Regions from separate parts of the Herbaspirillum sp. C7C2 genome, predicted to be linked through region 1. Evidence: predicted binding sites of a transcription regulator. Region 1 holds the regulator's gene; the other holds the start of a gene.

Region 1 (10,703 bases):
TCCAAGCTCGAACGTCTGCTCATGCAGGCGCTGCAGGCCAGCGGCGACACCGGCGGTATCGAGCCGGGTCTGGCCGATTCGCTGGTACAGCAGACCGAAATCGCGGCGCAGCGCCAGGAGCAGCTTGGCTACGCGCCGGTACTGCTGGTGGGGGCGCCGCTGCGCACGCTGATGGCGCGCTTCCTGCGTCGTGCCATGCCGCAGTTGCGCGTGTTGTCGCACGCTGAAGTGCCAGAATCGAAAACGATTAAAGTTACCAGCCTAGTTGGAGGGCAAGCATGAACGTCAAGAAATTTATCGCCAATTCTTCTCGCGAGGCCTGGCGTCAGGTCCGCGAGGCGCTTGGCCCGGATGCCGTCATTCTCTCCAACCGCAATATTCCCGACGGGGTGGAGATCCTGGCCATGGCCAACGAGGATATGACCACCCTGGTGGCGCCCAGCGGTGCGCGCGAAGCTGGGGCTCGCCCGCAGGCGGCCTCGCTGCAGCAGCAATCCGGCCTGCCGCCGGCGCAGCAGCCCAAGCGTCCCGCACTGCTGTCTTCGCCGCTGGCGCAGCAGCCGGCCCGCGCCCAGCGTACCGAGCAGGCGCCCCTGCTGGACCAGCCGGCCCAGGGCCGCGCACCCGCCCGCGCAGCAGAAGCAGCACCCGGCCCCGATGCGCGCGTCTGGCGCAGCCGTCGTGCCGGCAGTGCCGCGGCCCAGCCGCCAGCGGCCGGGGCTGCTGATGCTGCCGAACAGGATCAACGTCCGCGTTCGGCGCTGCCTGAATTCGACGGCAAGGACTACGACGAGATCCTGTCCGAGGTGATGAGCGAAATCCGCTCCATGCGTGGCGTGCTGGAAACTCAGCTGGCCGAGATTTCCTGGGGTGGCGCGCAAAAGCGTGAGCCGCTCAAGGGCATCGTCCTGAAGGAAATGCTGGCCGCCGGCTTCTCGGCCAGCCTGTCCCGCCTGATCACCGAAAACCTGCCGTCCAACTCCAAGTCGCAGGACATCATGTTCTGGGTCAAGTCGGTCTTGGCGCGCAATCTCAACACCCTGGCCAACGAGAACGAACTGCTGGAAAACGGCGGCGTCTTCGCCCTGGTCGGCCCCACCGGCGTGGGCAAGACCACTACCACTGCCAAGCTGGCCGCACGCTGCGTCATGCGCCACGGGTCCGGCAAGCTGGCCTTGATCACCACCGACGGCTACCGTATCGGCGGCTACGAACAATTGCGCATCTACGGCAAGATCCTGGGTGTGATGGTGCACTCGGTCAAGGACGAGACCGACCTGCGCATCGCCCTGGAAGAACTCAAGGGCAAGCACACCGTGCTCATCGATACCGCAGGGGTAGGCCAGCGCGACCAGATGGTGGCCGAGCAGGACGCCATGCTGGCCGGTGCCGGCGTGGACATCAAGCGCCTGCTGTGCCTGAACGCCACCGCCACTGGTGGCACTCTCAATGAAGTGGTGCATGCCTACTCCAGCTCCGGTCTGGCCGGCTGCATCATCACCAAGCTTGATGAAGCTGCCACCATCGGCAACGTGCTAGACGTGGTGATCCGCCACAAGCTCAACCTGCACTACGTCGCCAACGGCCAGCGCGTGCCGGAAGACCTGCACGTGGCCAACAAGCTGTACCTGGCAGACCGTGCTTTCAAGCAGAAACGCGAGACCGCCCCTTTTGAATTCCAGGAAGGCGAACTGCCCGGCGTGATCGGCCCCACCGCGATGTCCATGAACGACAAAGGTTTGCGCGAGGTGAGCTTTGGCTAGTTACGATATCGACCAGGCGGCCGGACTGCGCCGGATGCTGGAGCGTCCGGTCCCCCGACTGTTCACTTTCTTCTCGGTGCTGGGTGAAGAAGAGAAGAGCGCCATGCTTATCAATATTGCCGCCTCCCTGTCGCAGGCCAAGCATAACGTGCTGGTTGTCGATGGCGACGTGGCCAGTACCGGCCTGCTGACCCGCATCGGCCTGCGCCACGACGTCGCCACCTTGCAGGAAGTGGCGCGTGCCGAACGCCCCTTGCGCGAGGCCACCCGCATGCTGCCCGAAGGTTTTGCCATGGCCCGCATCGCCCGCCGTACCGTGCCGGCGGCCAGCGATCCCCAGGCCGGCCGTCTGGCCGAGATTTTCGACAGCCTCATTGAGCAGGCCGAGATCACCCTCGTCAATGGCGTGCTGGCCAGCGATCAGTCCTTGCCGGTGCCGACCATGGAAATGGGCGAGATCGTGATCCAGGTCTCGACCACGGCCACCTCGATCAAGGCCGCCTATGTGCTCCTGAAGAGCCTGAGCGACCGTATCGGACGCCGTCCCTTCAGCCTGATCGTCAATGACGCCACCGAGGCCGAGGCGCGCACCGTCTACGCCAACATGGCCCAGGCCGCCAGCCGCTATCTGGCAGCGCAGTTGAATTTCCTCGGCGCCATCCCGGCCGACGACCATATCCGCCGCGCTACCGGCCAGGGGCGGGCGGTGATGGATGTGTTTCCCTTTGCCGGTGCGGCGCTGGCTTTCCAGCGCCTGTCCAAGCAATTCACGGCGGCCGATACGGCCCGCAGCACTTACGGAATGGCAACCGATGGTGCAAGCCTGGGAGTGTGACGTGCATGTATAACGTCAAGGGAAAAAAGGGCAAGAACGATGTGCTGGAGCAGCATGCGCCGCTGGTCAAGAAACTGGCGCATCAGCTCAAGGCCAAATTGCCCCCTAGCGTAGAGGTGGACGACCTGATCCAGGCCGGCATGATGGGCTTGCTCGACGCCGTCAACCGCTACGAAGAGACCCATGGCGCGCAGTTCGAGACCTATGCCGTACAACGCATTCGTGGCGCCATGCTCGACGAACTGCGCAGCAGCGACTGGCTGCCGCGCAGCATCCGTCAGAACGCCCGCAAGGTGGACGAAGCCATGCAGGCCTTGCTGCAGCAGCTCGGTCGCCAGCCGCAGGAAACCGAAGTGGCGCAGCACCTCAAGATCAGCCTCACCGAGTATCAGTCGCTGCTCAGCGAATGCGGTGGGCACCAGCTGATCTACTACGAGGATTTCCACGACGACGATGGTGGCCATGAACATTTCCTGGACCGCTACCAGACCGCCGAGTCCGACGACGACCCGTTGCAGAACCTGATCAATGGCGGCTTCCGCGAAGCCGTGGTGGACTCCATCAAGGCCCTGCCCGAGCGCGAGCAGATCCTGATGGCCCTCTACTACGAGCAGGAAATGAACCTCAAGGAGATCGGCGCCGTCATGGGCGTGTCCGAATCTCGCGTGTGCCAGCTGCACAGCCAGGCGATCTCACGCATGCGTTCCTATCTGCGGGAGCATTCGTGGAGTGGGGTGGCCTGAGAAGTGATTTGCGTCCGGGAGGACGCGCTCCGGCATGCTCTGACGGCTCCTTCGGGAGCCGTTTTTAATTCCATCGAGCTCTTGCGTGCCGCCTTGGGTCTGACCCAGCTTGCGCTGAGCAGGTAAAGCTTGAGGCACCTGCACGGCACAAAAAAAGACCCCGAGGCATGGCACTCGGGGTCTTTGAATCTGCGGCGATTGCGCTCGTGGCGCTCGGCTTGGAGGGTGGTCAGACCACGCCAAGCCTGCGGCCGGAAGATTTGATGCTGTTCTGTCCATCCGGTCCATAGAAGTTACCGGTGCCGGTCTTGCCCTGCAGGATGGTGAGTGCGCTCTGGTTGATCGAAAGCTTCTTGCCGATCAGCAAACCATTGACGCGGTTGAGCTCCTTGGCATCCTGGGCCAGTTCGAACAGGCCGGCCCAGACGTCCTTGTCGGCGTCGCTGCCATGTTCGTTCATCCACTGCTGCATGCCGGCCTCGTCTTCGCTGTAACCCAGGCTGCCCAGCAGGCTGTGGCGGTTACCGGCCAGCGTGGCCATGTCGGAAACGATGGTGGCTTTTTCGGAAATGATGTCGGTCAGGCCTTCGGCGGTGGCTTCAGCCAGCAAGGCCTGTTCCTGATTCAGTTTTTCGACCAGGCGGGACAGGGCAGCGTGTTCCAGAGGCAGGTTGCTGGCCGGATTCATGCGGGTCATCCTGTGCGAAGGCAGTGACGATCAGGCCGGACGGGCGCTGATCAGGGTCTTGACGGTGTCGATCAGGCCATTGGCCACTTTTTCCGGATCGATCTGGAAGGTGCCGTTGGCGATGGCAGCCTTGATTTCGGCCACTTTCTTGGCATCGAAACTGCTGCTGTTGCTGTTGACCTTGGTTTCCAGCGACTGATAGGTGCTGGACAGGCGCACGCTATCGGAAGTGGCTGCAGTGGCCGCGGCACCATTGCTGGCAGCAGCGCCGGCGGGGGCGTTGTTGCGAGGCTGGGCCTGGGTCTGCTCGCTGTTGAGGGCAGCGGATTTGAGGGCGTCGTTAACGTTCACGGCAGTATTCCTTGTAGGGTGGGGGCGCATCGCACCCGCCTGTCGTATGGATTATCGACCAGTTCTGCGCAAACTTTAACATCCAGGGCGCCAAAATGACGAAATGGGAGAAATTTTCTTCACATTTCCGACGCCCGGCTGCAGATCCCGGCTAGACAGTCCTTTCTTCAGGATTGCCCTCTATCAATAGTTGATTTCCAGAATGCCGCCCGCCTTGGCGATGCCGCTGACCACTTGCCCGGCGGCGGTCCGTGCCTGCGCCATCTGGCCTTCATTGGCGTTGGTCATGGCGCGCGCTTCCGTGGAAATCTGGAAGCCCGGGCCGATCGAGACGACCCGTACCGACTGTCCTTGTTGTACCACCCGCTGGTTGCGGATGGCGTCCATGCGCAGCGGGGTTCCTGCGCGCAAGGACATGTTGGCGACCCGGCCCACCACCTGGGCTTCTTCGGTGATCACCCCACTGGGCAGGCTGGACATGTCACCGCGGATGCGGGTGATGTCGCTGGCGCTGATGGTCTGGCCCTGCGCCAGCGGCACGGCGGCCACCAGGTAGTCGGAAATGACCTGGACATTGGCGCGCAGATAAATCGTCCAGGGGGAGGGTGCCACGCACTTGACGCCCACCGTGGTGCGGCCCCACAGGCGTCCGCCGTTGGGCATGAAGGCTTGCGGTTCGAGGCAGGAGGCCAGCGTCAGGCGCGGGTCGGCGGGATCGATGGTGATCGTGACACTGCCCGGCAGGCCGGAGGTCTGGCTGGCCAGGAATTGCTCGGCAACCTGTTGCAGAACTTGCAAGTTCTGCTTTTGCGGACCGTCGGGGGTATTTTGCGCAGCGACTGGCGAGGCAGTCGTCAATGCGCCGGCCAGCAAGGCCAGGGCGGCGATGGCGCGGCGCAGTAGGCGCATGGGGCGAAAAGAATGTTTCATTTTGTGCAACTTGCCTGCAGCAGACATTGGCCAGACATTGGCGAATCTTGGCAGCAATGGTACGTCGCGCGCGCGAGGTCAAAAGCGCAAACAGGGGAGGCTTTTATCTCTTTATCGCCCCTTAAAGTCCCGGGTGGAAACGTATGATCAAGCCTACGTAATTCCATCATCGGCGTAGTGTGCGATCGTCCCAGGCAGGGCGGCAGCGGCGCCGGTATTTCCGGAGGACCCGATGGTCTCAAAGCTCGACGATTTCTTCCGCTTCAATGAGATGGCGCTGAACCTGCGGGCACAGCGCCAACAGGTGCTGGCCTCCAATATCGCCAACGCCGATACGCCCAACTACAAGGCGCGGGACGTCAATTTTGCCGATGCGCTGAAAAACGCCCTCGACAACAAGGGCGGCGCTATGCCGCCGCTGCAACTGGCCCGCACCGCCGCCTCGCACGTGGCCGGGACCGCGCCTGACAACGGCCCGGGCAGCATCGGCGGTTCGCCCCTGCAGTACCGCACGGTGACCCAGGGTAGCGTGGACGGCAACACCGTCGACCTGGACGTGGAGCGCAATGAATTCGTCGACAACGGCATCCGCTACGAAGCCGGTGTCACCGCTGTGAACGGCCAGATCAAGGCCATGATTAACGCCATCCAACCGGGTTGATAAACCATGTCCCTTTCCAACATCTTCAACGTTGCCGGTTCGGCCATGAGTGCGCAGGCCCAGCGCCTCAATGCCACGGCCAGCAATATCGCCAACGCCGATAGCGCCACCGGCCCGGACGGCCGGCCCTACAAGGCCAAGCAGGTGGTCTTCGAGTCCATCCCCGTGGGCGATGTCAAGGATAGCGGCGTGAAAGTGGCCGCCGTGGTGGAAGACCAGGCGCCGCCCAAGCTGGTCTACGACCCCAAGCATCCCATGGCCGATGGCAATGGTTATGTCGCCATGCCCAACGTCAACCCGGTCGAGGAAATGGTCAACATGATCTCGGCTTCCCGCTCTTACCAGACCAATGTGGAAACGATGAATACGGCCAAGGCCATGCTGGTCAAGACCCTTACCATCGGACAATAGGAAACAGGACCTTAAATCATGGCAATCGTCTCCAATGACCTGCTCAATGCAATGAATGGCACGAGCAGCAGCTCGTCGACCAACAACTCGGCCAGTCTGAACGACAACAGCCCGGATGCGATCCAGAATCGTTTCCTGACGCTGCTGATTGCGCAGATGAAGAACCAGGACCCCAGCAACCCGATGGACAACTCGCAGCTGACTACACAGATGGCCCAGCTGTCGACCGTCTCCGGCATCAGCCAGTTGAACGATTCGCTGGGTACGCTGATGGGCAATCTCAGTTCTTCGCAGGCGTTGTCCACGGCCAGCATGATCGGTCATAGCGTGCTGGCCCCGGGCAATGGCATCCAGCTCACTTCGGACACGACCAAGGATGCCGACGGCAACGAAGTCACCAGCCAGAAGGCGGTGTTCGGTGTGAACCTGCCCAGCACGGCTTCCTCGGTCATCGTCACCGTCAAGGACTCCACCGGCGCAGTGGTGCGCACCATGGACCTGGGTACCCAGGCTGCCGGTGCCGTGCCTGTGATCTGGGATGGTACCAATGACGCCGGCGGCAAGGCGGCTGACGGCAAGTACACCTTCACCGCCACCGCATCCAACAATGGCACCCCGGTCGCGGTGACGGCGCTGGCCTTCGGTACGGTGGCCAGCGTGTCCACCGGCACGGACGGCGTCAAGCTCAATGTCACCAACGTTGGCACCATCAAGTCCAGCGACATCGTACAAATTCTTTAATCGTTATTACCGACATCATTCGGAACAAGGGGATATCTCATGAGTTTTCAGCAAGGTCTGAGCGGACTGAACGGCGCAGCCAAGAGCCTGGACGTCATCGGTAATAACGTGGCCAACGCCAGCACGGTCGGTTTCAAGCAGTCGCAGACCCAGTTTGCCGACATGTACGCCAACTCGATGAACCGCTCCGGCAATTCGCCGGTGGGCATCGGCGTGACCGTGGCCAATGTCTCGCAGCAATTCACCCAGGGTAACGTCAGCTCGTCCAACAATCCGCTGGACATCGCCATCAATGGCGACGGCTTTTTCCAGATGTCGGCCAGCGCATCCGATCTGTCGCCGATGTATGGTCGCAACGGCCAGTTCCAGCTGGACAAGAATGGCTACATCATCAACCCCAGCATGAACGGCGCCTTCCTGATGGGTTGGGCCGCCGGTGCGTCCGGTGGCGATCCGGTGCAGCTGCAGATCGATACTTCGTCGATCCCGGCCACCCCAACCACTTCGGTGTCCACCAAGGTCAACCTGGATTCTCGCCTGGCCGTGCCGACGGTCACGCCTTTCAACGCTGCCGATCCGAACAGCTACAACAACTCCACCGGCGTTACCCTGTATGACAGCCTGGGTAACCCGTACAGCATGCAGACTTACTACGTGAAGGCAGCGCCGACCGGTGTGCCGCCGACGACTACCTGGACCGTCTACGCCAAGATCGACAACACCACCCTGAACGACGGCGCCACCCCACCGGCCCCCGTTGCGCTGGGTACCATGACCTATGACTCGACCGGTACCCTGACCCAGATCAACGGTGCGCCGGTGACGGCCACCAGCGTCATGACCCTGACGGCCGCGCAATTGAATGATCCGAGCATCGTCAAGGGCGGCGGCAACTTCGCTGCGCCGATCAACTTCTCCTATGCAGGTTCGACCCAGACCGGTTCGGCTTTCGTCAACCTGGCGCAAAACCAGAACGGCATGCCGCCGGGTACCCTGTCGAGCTTCTCGATCGACAAGGATGGCACCATCGTCGGTTCCTACAGCAACCAGCAGACCAAGAACCTGGGTACCGTAGTGCTGGTGAACTTCGCCAACCCGAATGGCCTGCAGCCGCTGGGCAACAACCTGTATGCGGCCACCGGTGCGGCCGGCAGCCCGCTGGTGGGCAAGCCCTCCACCGGCACGTTCGGTAGCCTGCAGGCGCGCGCGGTGGAAGACTCCAACGTCGACCTGACCGCTGAACTGGTCAACATGATCGTGGCGCAGCGCGTCTACCAGGCCAACTCGCAGACCATCAAGGTGCAGGACACCGTGCTGCAGACCCTGGTCAGCCTGCGCTGATAAAGGCTTGATCGCGCGCCTTGCGGCGCGCGTGCTGCAAGGTCGCCGGCGTCGCCGGCGGCCGGTTTCAACCGCTGGCGCCGGGGGATGGTGCCGCAAAAAAGGGGTTTTATGGATCGTCTGGTCTATACAGCGATGTCGGGGGCCAAGCATACGCTGGAGCAGCAAGCGACTGCCAGCAACAATCTGGCCAACGCCACGACCACGGGTTTTCGCGCCCAATTGAATACCTTCCGCTCGGCACCGGTGGTGGGCGATGGCTTGCCCACGCGGGCCTTCGTGGTCGACTCGACCGCGGGCAGCGATTTTTCGCAGGGACCGATCCAGGACACCGGGCGTGCGCTGGACGTGGCCGTTCAGGGGCGCGGCTGGATCGCGGTGCAGACCGCCGATGGCGGCGAAGCCTATACCCGCAATGGCAGCTTCAAGATCAACGAGAACGGCATCCTGCAGACCCAGAATGGTCAGTCGGTGCAGGGCGACGGCGGTCCGATCACCATTCCGCCCGATACCACGGTGGCCATCGCCGCCGATGGCACGGTGTCGTCGATCCCGACCAATGGCATTCCCAATGCGGTCAACGTGCTGGGCCGCATCAAGCTGGTCAATCCGGACGAAAAGAACATGAAGCGCGGTGATGATGGCCTGTTCCGCACCATCACCGGTGCCGCCCAGCCGGACGCCAACGTGCGCCTGGCCAGCGGTGCCGTCGAAGGCAGCAACGTAAACGTGGTGGAGGCGATGGTCAACATGATCAACCTGTCGCGCCAGTTCGAGATGAACATGAAGGTGATCCAGACCGCCGAAAGCGATGCGACCAAGGCGACCCAGATTCTGTCCTTGTCCTGATAGCACAGCCCCTGCACTGATTACCGGAGAAATAAATGATTCGTTCCCTGTGGATTTCCAAGACCGGCCTGGATGCGCAACAGACGCAACTGGACGTGATTTCCAACAACCTGGCCAACGTCAGCACCAACGGCTTCAAGCGTTCGCGCGCCGTGTTCGAAGACCTGCTGTACCAGACCGTGCGTCAACCCGGCGCCCAGTCCTCGCAACAGACACAACTGCCCTCGGGCCTGCAGATCGGTACCGGCGTGCGTCCGGTCGCCACCGAGCGCATCTTCAGCCAGGGCAACGTCAACCAGACCAACAATGACAAGGATCTGGCGATCCAGGGCAATGGTTTCTTCCAGATCCTGCTGCCCGACGGTACCACCGCCTACACCCGCGATGGCGCCTTCCAGACCGACAGCCAGGGTCAGCTGGTGACCTCCAGCGGCTACACCCTGCAGCCGCCGATCACCATTCCGCTCAACACCACCAAGCTCAGCGTGGGCCGTGACGGTACCGTCTCGATCATGCAGGCCGGTTCGACCGCGACCACGCAGATCGGCACCATCCAGGTCGCCACCTTCATCAACCCGGCTGGCCTGGAAAGCCGTGGCGAAAACCTGTATGTGGAAACCGCCGCTTCCGGCACTCCCAACCCGAATACCCCGGGAACCAACGGTGCCGGTGCCTTGTGGCAGGGCTATGTGGAAACCTCCAACGTGAACGTGGTGGAAGAGCTGGTCAACATGATCCAGACCCAGCGCGCCTACGAAATCAACAGCAAGGCCATCACCACATCCGACCAGATGCTGGCCAAGCTGTCGCAGCTGTAAGACCTGGCGGCGAGCCGGGGTGGCGTTGTTGAACAAGGTAGTCGGCAGTAGAAAGAAGGACGAGGCAGATATGAAGAACTTGCTGAAATTGGTTTCCATTGCGGGCGTATTGGCTGTGGCCGGTTGCACCACCGTGCCTGACAGCATCGTGACGGGTCCCAAGACGGCGCGTCCGCAGCCGGCTTCCTATGCGCCCCCGACCTCGGGTGCGATCTTCCAGTCGGCGGTCTACCGTCCGCTGCTGGAAGACCGCCGCGCGCGCCTGGTGGGTGACACCATCACCATCGTCATCAACGAAAAGACCAGTGCCGGCAAGTCCGCCGGCAGCTCGGCCAGCAAGACCGGCGCGGTGGCGTCGCCCGCGCCGACCATCTTCGGCACCTCGATCAAGGAACTGTCGGCCTCCGGCAGCTCTTCGGCCAAGTTCGAGGACAAGGGCGCTACCAATTCCAGCAATACCTTCACCGGCACCATCGGCGTGACGGTGGTGGAGGTGCTGCCCAACGGTAACCTGGTGGTCTCGGGCGAAAAGCAGGTGGCGCTGGACAAGGGCGTGGAGTACGTGCGCTTCT
Region 2 (10,703 bases), on a different contig from region 1:
TGGCACACGCCCGAACTGCCCTTCCTCGAAGGCCGGCGCGCCACCGGTAGCCTGTCCTGCTATGCCCCGCATACGCATGACAGCTTTTCGATCGGCATCGTCGATGGCGGCCAAAGCGTCTTTTCCGTGGCGGGCCGGAGCATGGCCATCGTCCCCGGTGATGTCGTACTGGTCAGGGCCGGTGATGTACATAGCTGCAATCCGGCCGAGCTGCAGCGCTGGAGCTATCGCATGCTCCACCTCGACGTGCACTGGCTGGCCAGGCTGCTCGATGAAACTCCGAGCACCCGCGGGCTGCTCCAGAGGATGGATTCTCAGGTGCTGCGCTCTGCCTCGGCGGTCCAATTGCTCAACCGCATGACAGCGGCCCTGGACGCCCACCAGGTCGACCTGCACGCCGACCTGCAGGCCGACATCATCACTTGCCTGCACGAACTCATGCAGCTATGCGCAGAAACCTGCGCCAGCCCCCTCACGATGGCCACGCAAGGCAGCGACGGCCTGCAGGCCGCGCATGATTTCCTGCAGGCACATTGCCGTGAACGCATCACGCTCGACACCCTGGCCGCCATCGCCGGCACCAGCCGGTACCAGTTGATCCGCCAGTTCAACCGCCGCTTCGGCATGACGCCCCATGCACTGCAACTGGACATGAAGATCCGCCAGGCACGCGTGCTGCTGCGTCAGGGGGCGAGTGCGGCCGATGCCGCCTACGACACCGGCTTTGCCGACCAGAGCCATTTCCATCGCGTCTTCAAATCCCGTGTGGCCGTCACGCCCCTGCAATACGCAAGGCCCTGAGGAAATCAGCGCAGGCGCCCAGCCGCCAGGGCCACGGCGGCCACCAGCAACAGCAGGCCGGCGCAGCGCTCGATCAACGGCATCGCCCGGCCCAGCGCGACCACTACCTTTTCCCGCGCGATCAGGCAGACCAGCGCAGCATCCCAGGCCAGCACCGCACACGCCAGCCACACCCCATAGAACAGCTTGCGGCCCAGCCCGGTGTGCGCCTCCACGATCACGGTGAAGAGGCCGAAGTAGAACAGGCCATTCTTGGGATTCAATAGTGCCGACAGGAAGCCCGCGCTCATGCCGAGCAGGGGTGATACGCGCTGCGCATGCGCAATCGCCACCATGTCCGGCCAGTCGGCGGGCGCGCGGCTGGCGCGTATGAACATCCATCCCAGCCAGGCCAGGTAGCCGCTGGCCAGCCACTGCAAGGCGACCAGCAGCGCCGGACTGTCCTGCAGCACGCTCCAACCGCCGATGGCCACCGCGATATAGAGCCCATTGGCCAGCGCGATGCCCAGGCTCACGGCCAACCCATACGTCCGACCGTGACGCAGGCTGCTGCGCGCCAGCAACAGGAAATCCGGACCGGGACTGGCCAGCGCCAGCAGATGTGCGCCGGCCAGCAACAGGAATTCAGACCAGAACATGAGCATGCCTCCTCGCCTCGTCGGGCTATATCGAAAGAGGCGCATGCTAGGCAGGACGACGATCCCTGTATTGAACAAAATTGCGCGAACGGTGGCCCGGCGCAAGGCACGGTAAGATAGGCGGCTTCAGTACCACCTCCACACACTGTCCCAGACCAAGCCAGACCATGAAACTCATCGACCCCATCGTCCAGTTCCAGGCCGAACTGCAGAAGATCCGCCGCGACATCCACGCCCACCCCGAACTCGCCTATGAAGAGGTCCGCACCGCCGATGTGGTCGCGCAGAAGCTCACCGAATGGGGCATCCCGGTAGTACGAGGCCTGGGCGTGACCGGCGTGGTCGGCATCATCAAGAACGGCGACAGCCCGCGCGCCATCGGTTTGCGCGCCGACATGGACGCCCTGCCCATGCCCGAGATCAATACCTTCGCCCACGCCTCCCGCCACGAGGGCAAGATGCACGCCTGCGGCCACGACGGCCATACCGCCATGCTGCTGGGCGCGGCCTACTACCTCTCGCAGCATCGCAATTTCGATGGCACGGTGTATGTCATCTTCCAGCCCGCCGAAGAAGGCGGACGCGGCGCCGAGCGCATGATCCAGGATGGCCTGTTCGAGAAATACCCGATGGACGCCGTCTTCGGCATGCACAACTGGCCGGGCATCCCGGCCGGTCATTTCGGTGTGACGCCGGGTGCACAGATGGCCTCCAGCAACGAGTTCCACGTCACCGTCAAGGGCAAGGGCTCGCATGCGGCGCAACCGCACAAGGCGGTCGATCCGGTGATGACGGCGGTGCAGATCGCCCAGGCCTGGCAGACCATCGTGGCGCGCAACATCAACCCCAATGATCCGGCGGTGGTCTCCATCACCCAGATCCATACCGGCAGCGCCACCAACGTCATCCCCGACGAGGCGATGATGGTCGGCACCGTGCGCACCTTCAGCCTGCCCGTGCTGGACCTGATCGAACGCCGCATGCAGGAGATCGCCGAGCACACCGCCGCGGCCTTCGATGCCACAGTCGATTTCCGCTTCAACCGCAACTATCCGCCGCTGATCAACCACGTCGCCGAGACCGCATTCGCCGTCGAGGTGCTGACCGAACAGTTCGGCGCCGATCATGTCGATGCCCATACCGAACCCACCATGGGGGCCGAGGATTTCGCCTTCATGCTGCAGCACAAGCCGGGCTGCTATGTGTTTTTGGGCAATGGCGACGGCGGTCACCGCGATCATGGTCATGGCCTGGGCCCGTGCAACCTGCACAACCCCAGCTATGACTTCAACGATGACCTGCTGCCCATCGGCGCCACCTACTGGGTGAGGCTGGCCGAGAAATTCCTGCAGGCGAAGTAAGACGGCAGGCCGGACGGCATTGGCGGGCGGCACGGTTTGAGGCATGATCCTCGGCACGCATCCTGAATCCTGATTTGTGATAACGATAACAAGGGAGAAACCTTGCACACCCTCGCCACTGCCCTCCTGCTGCTGGTCGCCATCGAGCATGTCTGGATCCTGATCCTGGAGATGTTCCTGTGGACCAAGCCGCTGGGACTGAAGACCTTCCGCCAATCGAAGCAGGCCGCCGAGGCGACCCGCGTGCTGGCCGCCAACCAGGGCTTGTATAACGGCTTCCTCGCGGCCGGGCTGTTCTGGAGCCTGGCGACCGGCGAGCGGCCAGTACAGTTCTTCTTCCTGATCTGCGTGCTGGTGGCCGGCATCTACGGCGGCCTGACCGCCAAGCGCTCTATCCTCTACATCCAGGGCCTGCCCGCCTTGCTGGCGCTGCTGGCCCTGCTGGCGAGCTGATGTTGCCGCTGCGCCGCGTCTTCGCCTTGCTGGTCCCGGGTCTGCTCGCGCTGCTTGCAGGGCAAGCCACGGCGCAGGAGCAGGACGCCGAATGGTGGACCTACCAGACCCAGCGCGCCGGGCTGGCCTACACGGTCAAGCTGGACATGGGCCTGCGCCGGGCGTTTCCGCTCTCCGGTTTTCCCTATGTGCTGGTGACCCGCGTGAACTATGCCCCGGCCACGGGCGACGGCCTGCCGGCCGTGGCCGACCAGGACCGGCTGGAATCCCTGTCGGATGACATCGCCGCTGCCATCGCCAGGAAAACCCGCAGCCTCTACGCCGGCACCACGTTCAGCCAGGGCCAACAGCAATCGTATTTCTATGTGATCGATCCGAGCGGACTGGAGAGCATTGCCACCAGCCTGCAGGCCCGGCTATGCCAGGCTTGCAGAAGCAGCGCGGCGATCCAGGCAGACCCGGCGTGGTCGCTCTATCGCGAGCAATTGCTGCCGGATGCGGAAACCCGGCAGCGCTACGGCCTGCGCAGTTACTAAGGCGGCGGAAACTGCCCTAAAGCAGGCACGGTAAAGTTTCGGCGTGGATGAGCCGATAACAGTTTTCCTGGCAGCATCATTGTTGGCACTCGCCATCACTCTCACTCCGGCAGCGATCGCGTTCATTTTGCCGGAATAACAACATCGGACCCGGTCCGAGGGGAAGCAGCATGAAACAGATCAAACTCATCCTCAAGGACGAGATCTACGACTCGCTGGAGCGGGATTATCACAACTTCGTGCGGCTCTCGACCAAGATCGATTCGGGCTTCGTCAAGCCGTCCTTCGATAGTTATCTGTTGGCCAAGGTTTCGGAGAACACCAATTTCCTCACCGAAGAAGCGGTACAGCACCTGATGCTGTCGGGCCAGTACGCCTGGGCAAGACGGGCGATGGACAAGGAATTTCCGGACGTGGTGCAGATCCTGATCGAGCAGGCTGCGAATTACGGCTTCTGGATCGCGGTGCGCCACGACTGGACCACCGATGACCTGGTCAATGCCTCGCGCGCCTGGGCCAGTGCCATCATCAAGCAGGCCAAGGGCGATGAAACCCAGATCGATGTGCTGGCCGCGCAGATCAAGGCCTCGGCCACCAGCATCTCGGTGGTGCAGGAGCGCCTGCGCACCCCGGCCGCACTGCTGGCGGCGGCCATGGTGCAGGAATTGCGCGAGACCCACATCGCCATCGAACACGCCTCCGGCATGGTGGCGCGCGAAAAGCTGGGGGCCATGCGCACTCTGCTGAAGCTGGGACGGGCCTTCGGCAATGTCTCCGAAAAGGCCGAGCAGGACATGATGGACAAATTGAAACGCGAGAAGCCCTGGCTCTTCGAAGACGGCCCCAAGGGATTCTGGGGACACGTCGCGGCCTGGTGGCGCGGCGTCTAGGCCGGCCTGCCGGGCTACGGCCCCTCTTCAGAACGCTGGATCAGGAGGCGGCTTCAGGCTCTCGCATGAGGCGGATATCGCCGTACCACGCTTCCATCTTCTGGCCGGTATTGTCGGTATCGGTCAACACCCCCACGCCGATCAGGCGTCCCGGCTTCTCGCCGAAGATACGTTCATAATCCTCGGCGACATTGCGCTGGTACTTGCGCCACTGGCCCACGTGCTCCGGGCCGCTCTCGGCGACCAGCATCTGGATGCGGCCGGTACGACCATTGGCGATCACCTGCCCCACCTGCGCCTTGCTATCCCAGACATACATCAGCGTGGCATAAGGCAGCTCATGCCCGGTCAGCAATTTGGCGGTATCGAAGAGGATGGTGTCCATCAGCGAAAGCTTGTCATGGTCACCATCGAAGGCCAGCACGATGCGCACCGGCGAATCATCGGTCTCGCGGTGAGTGAGATCGGCCGTCGGGATCAGGCCACTGGCCTTCCAGCTCCAGGACAGCCAGGGCTTCTTGTTGATGTCGATGTCGACCGGATGACGCAGACCGGACGAAGCACGGTCGGCAAAGGCATGCAGCACGCTGCGCCCATTGTCATCGACCAGACGGTATTCGGTAGGAATCTTCTTGCGGGTGAAGACCAGCGGTTCCCAGCCAGCAGGAAGGCCCTTGGGCGGATTGGCAGAAAACAGCGCCAGTGCCTGGTCCAGCCTGGCCTGCTTGGCGGCGGCATCAGGGGCGGCTGGCGCCTGGCCGGCACATCCGGCCAGCAGCCAGGCGGCGCCAAGGCAGAGTGACGCCAGCACGCTGCGCGCGGCAGCAGCCTGGAAGGAAACGGGAAGCTGTGCAGCAAGTCGCGTGCGCGCACGCGTGAGACGCAAATTCATGAAGGCCGACCGGAGAAGAAGGGAATGCGGTCACCCCGACCGCAGACGAAGGCTAACAGGAAAACGCGGCCGCACGACATCCGGAAAAACCCTAGCGCGTAAAAAAACCTCAATGGCGAGTGGCCGAGCATCCCATCCGTCCTGCCAGCTGGGCTGGCCATCTATCATCTATCACTCAGTTTTGCTGGCGCAGGATCTGGATGAACATCTTGGCCAGCGACGACAGGGTGGTGTTCTTGCGGGTGACGATGCCGTAGTGCTCGATGCGCGTCTTCAGGTTCACGGGCAGGATGCCCAGCATCTGCCGCGCCGCGAAGAAGTGGGCGATATCCAATGGCATCACTGCCACCATGTTCGATTGCGCCAGCAGCGTGATGGTCACGAAGGGCGAGGCGGTCTCGATCACGTTGCCCGGCACCTTCAGCCCCTCCAGCTTGAACTCGTGCTCGATCCAGATGCGCATGGGCATGTTGCTGGAATACAGGATCCAGGAGGCCCCGGCCAGCTCCTGCAGGCGCACCTTCTGGGCGGTGGCCAGGGGATGGTCGATACCGCAGACGATGCACATGGGCTCGCCGCGCAGCATTTCATAGTTGTACAGATTGGGTTGCGAACTGACCGAGGAGCGGCCGATCATCAGATCAATGCGCCCCTGGTCCAGCAGCAGCAACTGGCGCGCGCTGGTGTCTTCGCTGATCTCAATGGAGACTTCCGGCTGGATTTCGCGCAGGCGCGAGAGCGCACGCGTGACGAAGGGTGCGGCCCCCATGATGGTGCCGATGGACAGGCGGCCGCCGCGACCGCTGATCATGTTCTGCAATTCCTCGCGCAGATTGGCTACGTCGCTCTGGATCAGGCGCGCATAGCGGATCACGCAACGGCCCAGCTCAGTGGCCTCGATGCCGCGTGGCGAGCGGTCGAACAGGGTTACGCCCAGGGCATCCTCCATTTCATGCAGGGCCTTGGTGGCCGCCGGCTGGGTCATGTGCATCACCTCGGCCGCCTTGTGCAGCGAGCCCTGCTCGTCGAGTGCCGTCAGCAGCGCGACCTGGCGAAAGCGCAGGCGGCTGACGATGGACCCCACCGAAGGCAGCGCGCCGGCGCCATCTCCGAGTTGGTTATCACCCGATGAATTAAGCTCATTGGACATCGTTGTACTCGCCTCTTATAGTCGGTCCGGAAAAAACCACAATGCTAGCGCATCTATCGGCCTGCCAAGGCGATGCGTGAAAAAAGCTCAGGAGACGTTGGCAGGACCGATCCATCGTAGGCGCGACATTCCTGCCGCCTGCGAATGCCTGATCGTCCTCGCCGTTTCGTCGCCTGGCTGACCAGAACCGACATTGCGGACAGACAAGGAGACCCGGTGAGGCTGATTCAATACCGCGACCGCAAGGGCGAGCGCCGTGTAGGCATCGTCAACGGCAGCCACATCCAGGCGCTGGACCAGGTGGCGACCATGCGCGAACTGGCCCTGCTGGCGCTGCAGCGCAGCACCGGGCTGGAGCGTCAGGCCCAGTTGCTCAACACCGACCAGTCCGAAGACTACGCCGCCATCCTGGCCGAGGCCCGCATCCTGGCACCGCTGGACCATCCCGATCCGGCGCATTGCCGCGTTTCCGGCGCCGGCACCACCCATCTGGGCAGCGCCACCACCCGCGACAAGATGCATCGCCGCCTGGAAGGTGATGAACTCGACAAGACCGATACCCAGCTGATGATCGAATGGGGCATCGCCGGTGGCCGCCCTGCGCCGGGCCAAGTGGGCGTGCAGCCGGAGTGGTTCTACAAGGGCGACGGCAGCAGCGTCGTCGCCCCCGGTCAGCCGCTGCCGCGCCCGGACTTCGCGCTCGACGGCGGCGAGGAACCGGAGATTGTCGGCCTGTACCTGATCGATGACGAGGGCTGCCCGCGCCGGCTGGGCTTTGCCATCGGCAACGAGTTTTCGGACCACGTCATGGAGCGTCGCAATTACCTTTACCAGGGGCATTCCAAGCTGCGTCACTGCAGCTTCGGACCGGAGCTGCTGGTGGGGCTGCCGCCGGCCCATCTGGTGGGGATGACCCGAATCCGTCGCAAGGGCCGAGTGATCTGGGAACAGGAATTCCTGACCGGCCAGGACAACATGTGCCACAGCATCGAGAACCTGGAATACCACTACTTCAAGTATTCGCACCTGCTGCACGCGGGTGACGTGCACGTGCACTTCATGGGCGCGGCCAACCTGTCCTTCGCCTACAGCCTGCGCACCGAAGATGGCGACAGTATCGAGATCAGCATTCCCGACTTCGGCGCACCGCTGGTCAACGGTATAGCACACGTGACATCCGTATTTAGCGCGGGAGGCGTCAAGCCGCTCTAGCGGCCATGTCCAGATCGCGTTACCCAGGCGCGCCGCAAGGCGCAGACAACCCCGGCAATCATGCCAAGGCCCGCGGCAACAGTCGCACAACAAGAGGCCGCCCCCAGGAAAACTGCAAAGGAGACCACCCTCATGCCCATGTCCATCCCCCGCCCAGGAACATCGGAGCGTCAATGAACTACACCTTCGATTTCATGAGCGTCTTCGCCAACTGGGACCGCCTGCTCATGGGCGCCTGGTTGACGATACAGCTCTCGGCGCTGTCCATCGCGCTGGGATTCGTGGTCGGCACGCTATGCGCGATCGCTGGCAAGAGCCGTCTGGCGCTGGTGCGCGGCCTGATCCGTGCCTATGTCGAGATCATCCGCAACACCCCGCTGCTGGTGCAGGTGTTCCTGGTGTTCTTCGGTCTGGCCAGCATCGGCTGGAAGCTCTCGGCCGAGACCGCTGCCGTGATCGCCCTCACCGTCAACGTCGGTGCCTACACCACCGAGATCATGCGCGCCGGCATCAACTCCATCCACCCCGGCCAGATCGAGGCGGCCGAATGCCTGGGCATGTCGCGTCTGCATGTGTACTGGCATGTGGTGTTGCTGCCGGCGGTGGAGCGCGTCTATCCATCACTGACCAGCCAGTTCATCCTGCTGATGCTGGCCTCCAGCATCACCTCGCAGATTTCGGCGGAAGAGCTAACGGCGACCGCCAACCTGGTGCAGTCGGAGACCTTCCGCAGCTTCGAGGTCTATGCGGTCATCGCGGTGGCCTACCTGGCGCTGTCCTTCCTGTTCCGTGGCGCGTTCTGGCTGATCAGCCAGCTGGCCTTCGTGCGCAAGCGCAAGCTTGGCACCAACCTGTGAGGAGCGGCGATGAATTCCTTTAGTTTCCTGCACGTCGAATACCTGCTGCAGGCGGCCGTCTGGACCGTGGTGCTGTCGTTGGTGGCGTTTGCCTTCGGCGGTGTGGCCGGGTTCGTGATCGCGCTGTGGCGGGTCTCGCCCAACCGCCTGCTGCGCAACATCGCCAGCGGCTATATCCAGGTGGTGCAAGGCATTCCGCTGCTGGTGATCCTGTTCGTGGCCTATTTCGGACTGGCCATCGCCGGCTTCAAGCTGACGCCGTTGGTAGCAGCCGGCATCTCTTTTGCGATCTACTGCGCGGCCTTCCTGGGTGAAATCTGGCGCGGCTGCATCCAGGCGGTGCCCAAGACTCAATGGGAGGCCTCGGAATGCCTGGGCTTCAACCGCTACGAGCAATTGACCAAGGTGATCCTGCCGCAAGCCATCAAGATCGCCACGCCGCCCACGGTGGGATTCATGGTGCAGATCGTGAAGAACACCTCGCTGGCCTCGGTGATCGGTTTCGTCGATCTGTCCCGTGCCGGCCAGATCATCAACAACTCGACCTTCCAGCCGTTCACCGTCTTCGGCTGCGTCGCGCTCATCTATTTTTGCCTGTGCTTCCCGCTGTCGGCGCTGTCCAAGCACTTTGAAAGGAAATTGAATGTCAGCAATCGTTAAGATCAAGGATCTGCACAAGAGCTTCGGTACTAACAAGGTATTGAACGGCGTTTCGCTGGATGTGCAAAAGGGACAGATGGTGGCCATCATCGGCAAGAGCGGATCGGGCAAGAGCACCCTGCTGCGCTGCCTGAACGGACTGGAAAAGGTGGATGCCGGCGACATCAATGTCTGTGGCCATGACATCCATCATCCCGACCGGCTCAACCTGCGCGAACTGCGCAAGCAGGTCGGTATCGTCTTCCAGAGCTACAACCTGTTCCCGCATCTGACGGTGGAGCGCAACATCACGCTGGCGCTGACCACCATCAAGAAGATGTCGACCGAGGAAGCCAGGAAGATCGCCCACAAGGTGCTGCAGCTGGTGGGACTGGAAAACAAGAAGGAAGCCTATCCCGAACAGCTCTCCGGCGGCCAGGCGCAGCGCGTGGCCATCGCACGCTCGCTGGCGATGGCGCCGGAACTGATGCTCTTCGATGAAGTGACCTCGGCGCTGGACCCGGAACTGACGGCCGAAGTGCTGAAGGTGATGGAAGACCTGGCCCGTGGCGGCATGACCATGGTGTTGGTCACGCACGAGATGGCCTTTGCCCGCAAGCTGGCCGACGTGCTGGTCTTCATGCACCAGGGCCAGGTGTGGGAGGTCGGCCCGCCGGATGAGCTGTTCAGCAATCCGAAGACGGCCGAGTTGCAGAAGTTCGTGTCCAGCGATCTCTGAGTTTTCGGAGCGCACAGACTTTGTCGCACAGAATTTGTTTTTCTCAGGCAGTATCAAATAAACCACTCAGGAGACCGCAATGAAGAATCTGCTCAATTTCACCAAGAAGGCTGCCGCCGTCGTGCTGGGCCTGGCTTGCTTCGCGCAGGCCGCCCACGCCGACGCGCTGGCCGATATCAAGGCACGCAAGAAGGTGCTGATCGCGATCGACCTGGGTGCGCCGCCGTTCGGGATGACCAATGCCAAGCTGGAGCCGCAGGGCTCGGACGTGGAAACCGCGCGCCTGCTGGCCAAGGACATGGGCGTGGAGCTGGAGATCGTGCAGGTCACCGGCCCCAACCGCATCCCCTTCCTGATGACCGGCAAGGCCGACATGGTGATCTCGTCCTTCTCGATCACACCGGAACGCCAGAAGGTGGTGGCCTTCACCCAGCCGTATGGCGCCTCGCAGTTCGTGGTGGCCGCGCCCAAGGGTGAGAACATCAAGAGCCTCAACGACCTGGTCGGCAAGCGCGTGGCCGTGGTCCGCGGCAAC

The links. Region 1 encodes FliA, which starts transcription of late flagellar genes. Its sites were predicted from a motif close to CTAAAGTTTNNNNNNNNNNNGCCGNTA; they were not measured.
Region 2: the regulator FliA is predicted to act here: its motif matches at 3,821-3,847, upstream of HWE04_RS20865 (DUF4088 family protein).

What each region holds. Positions count from the first base shown of each region.
Region 1 covers NZ_JABXGI010000008.1:86,262-96,964, reverse strand. The annotation lists gene flhA (flagellar biosynthesis protein FlhA) at 1-282, shown strand, start outside; gene flhF (flagellar biosynthesis protein FlhF) at 279-1,763, shown strand; gene HWE04_RS13205 (MinD/ParA family ATP-binding protein) at 1,798-2,598, shown strand; gene HWE04_RS13200 (RNA polymerase sigma factor FliA) at 2,604-3,341, shown strand; gene HWE04_RS13195 (flagella synthesis protein FlgN) at 3,571-4,029, opposite strand; gene flgM (flagellar biosynthesis anti-sigma factor FlgM) at 4,060-4,380, opposite strand; gene flgA (flagellar basal body P-ring formation chaperone FlgA) at 4,564-5,310, opposite strand; gene flgB (flagellar basal body rod protein FlgB) at 5,543-5,971, shown strand; gene flgC (flagellar basal body rod protein FlgC) at 5,978-6,382, shown strand; gene HWE04_RS13170 (flagellar hook assembly protein FlgD) at 6,401-7,123, shown strand; gene flgE (flagellar hook protein FlgE) at 7,163-8,464, shown strand; gene flgF (flagellar basal-body rod protein FlgF) at 8,576-9,313, shown strand; gene flgG (flagellar basal-body rod protein FlgG) at 9,349-10,131, shown strand; gene HWE04_RS13150 (flagellar basal body L-ring protein FlgH) at 10,202-10,703, shown strand, end outside.
Region 2 covers NZ_JABXGI010000022.1:61,054-71,756, forward strand. The annotation lists gene HWE04_RS20840 (AraC family transcriptional regulator) at 1-801, shown strand, start outside; gene HWE04_RS20845 (LysE family translocator) at 807-1,439, opposite strand; gene HWE04_RS20850 (M20 aminoacylase family protein) at 1,607-2,800, shown strand; gene HWE04_RS20855 (DUF1304 domain-containing protein) at 2,903-3,253, shown strand; gene HWE04_RS20860 (DUF695 domain-containing protein) at 3,253-3,789, shown strand; gene HWE04_RS20865 (DUF4088 family protein) at 3,960-4,679, shown strand; gene HWE04_RS20870 (DUF3047 domain-containing protein) at 4,720-5,490, opposite strand; gene HWE04_RS20875 (LysR family transcriptional regulator) at 5,747-6,721, opposite strand; gene araD1 (AraD1 family protein) at 6,938-7,933, shown strand; gene HWE04_RS20885 (amino acid ABC transporter permease) at 8,107-8,790, shown strand; gene HWE04_RS20890 (amino acid ABC transporter permease) at 8,800-9,450, shown strand; gene HWE04_RS20895 (amino acid ABC transporter ATP-binding protein) at 9,434-10,168, shown strand; gene HWE04_RS20900 (transporter substrate-binding domain-containing protein) at 10,248-10,703, shown strand, end outside.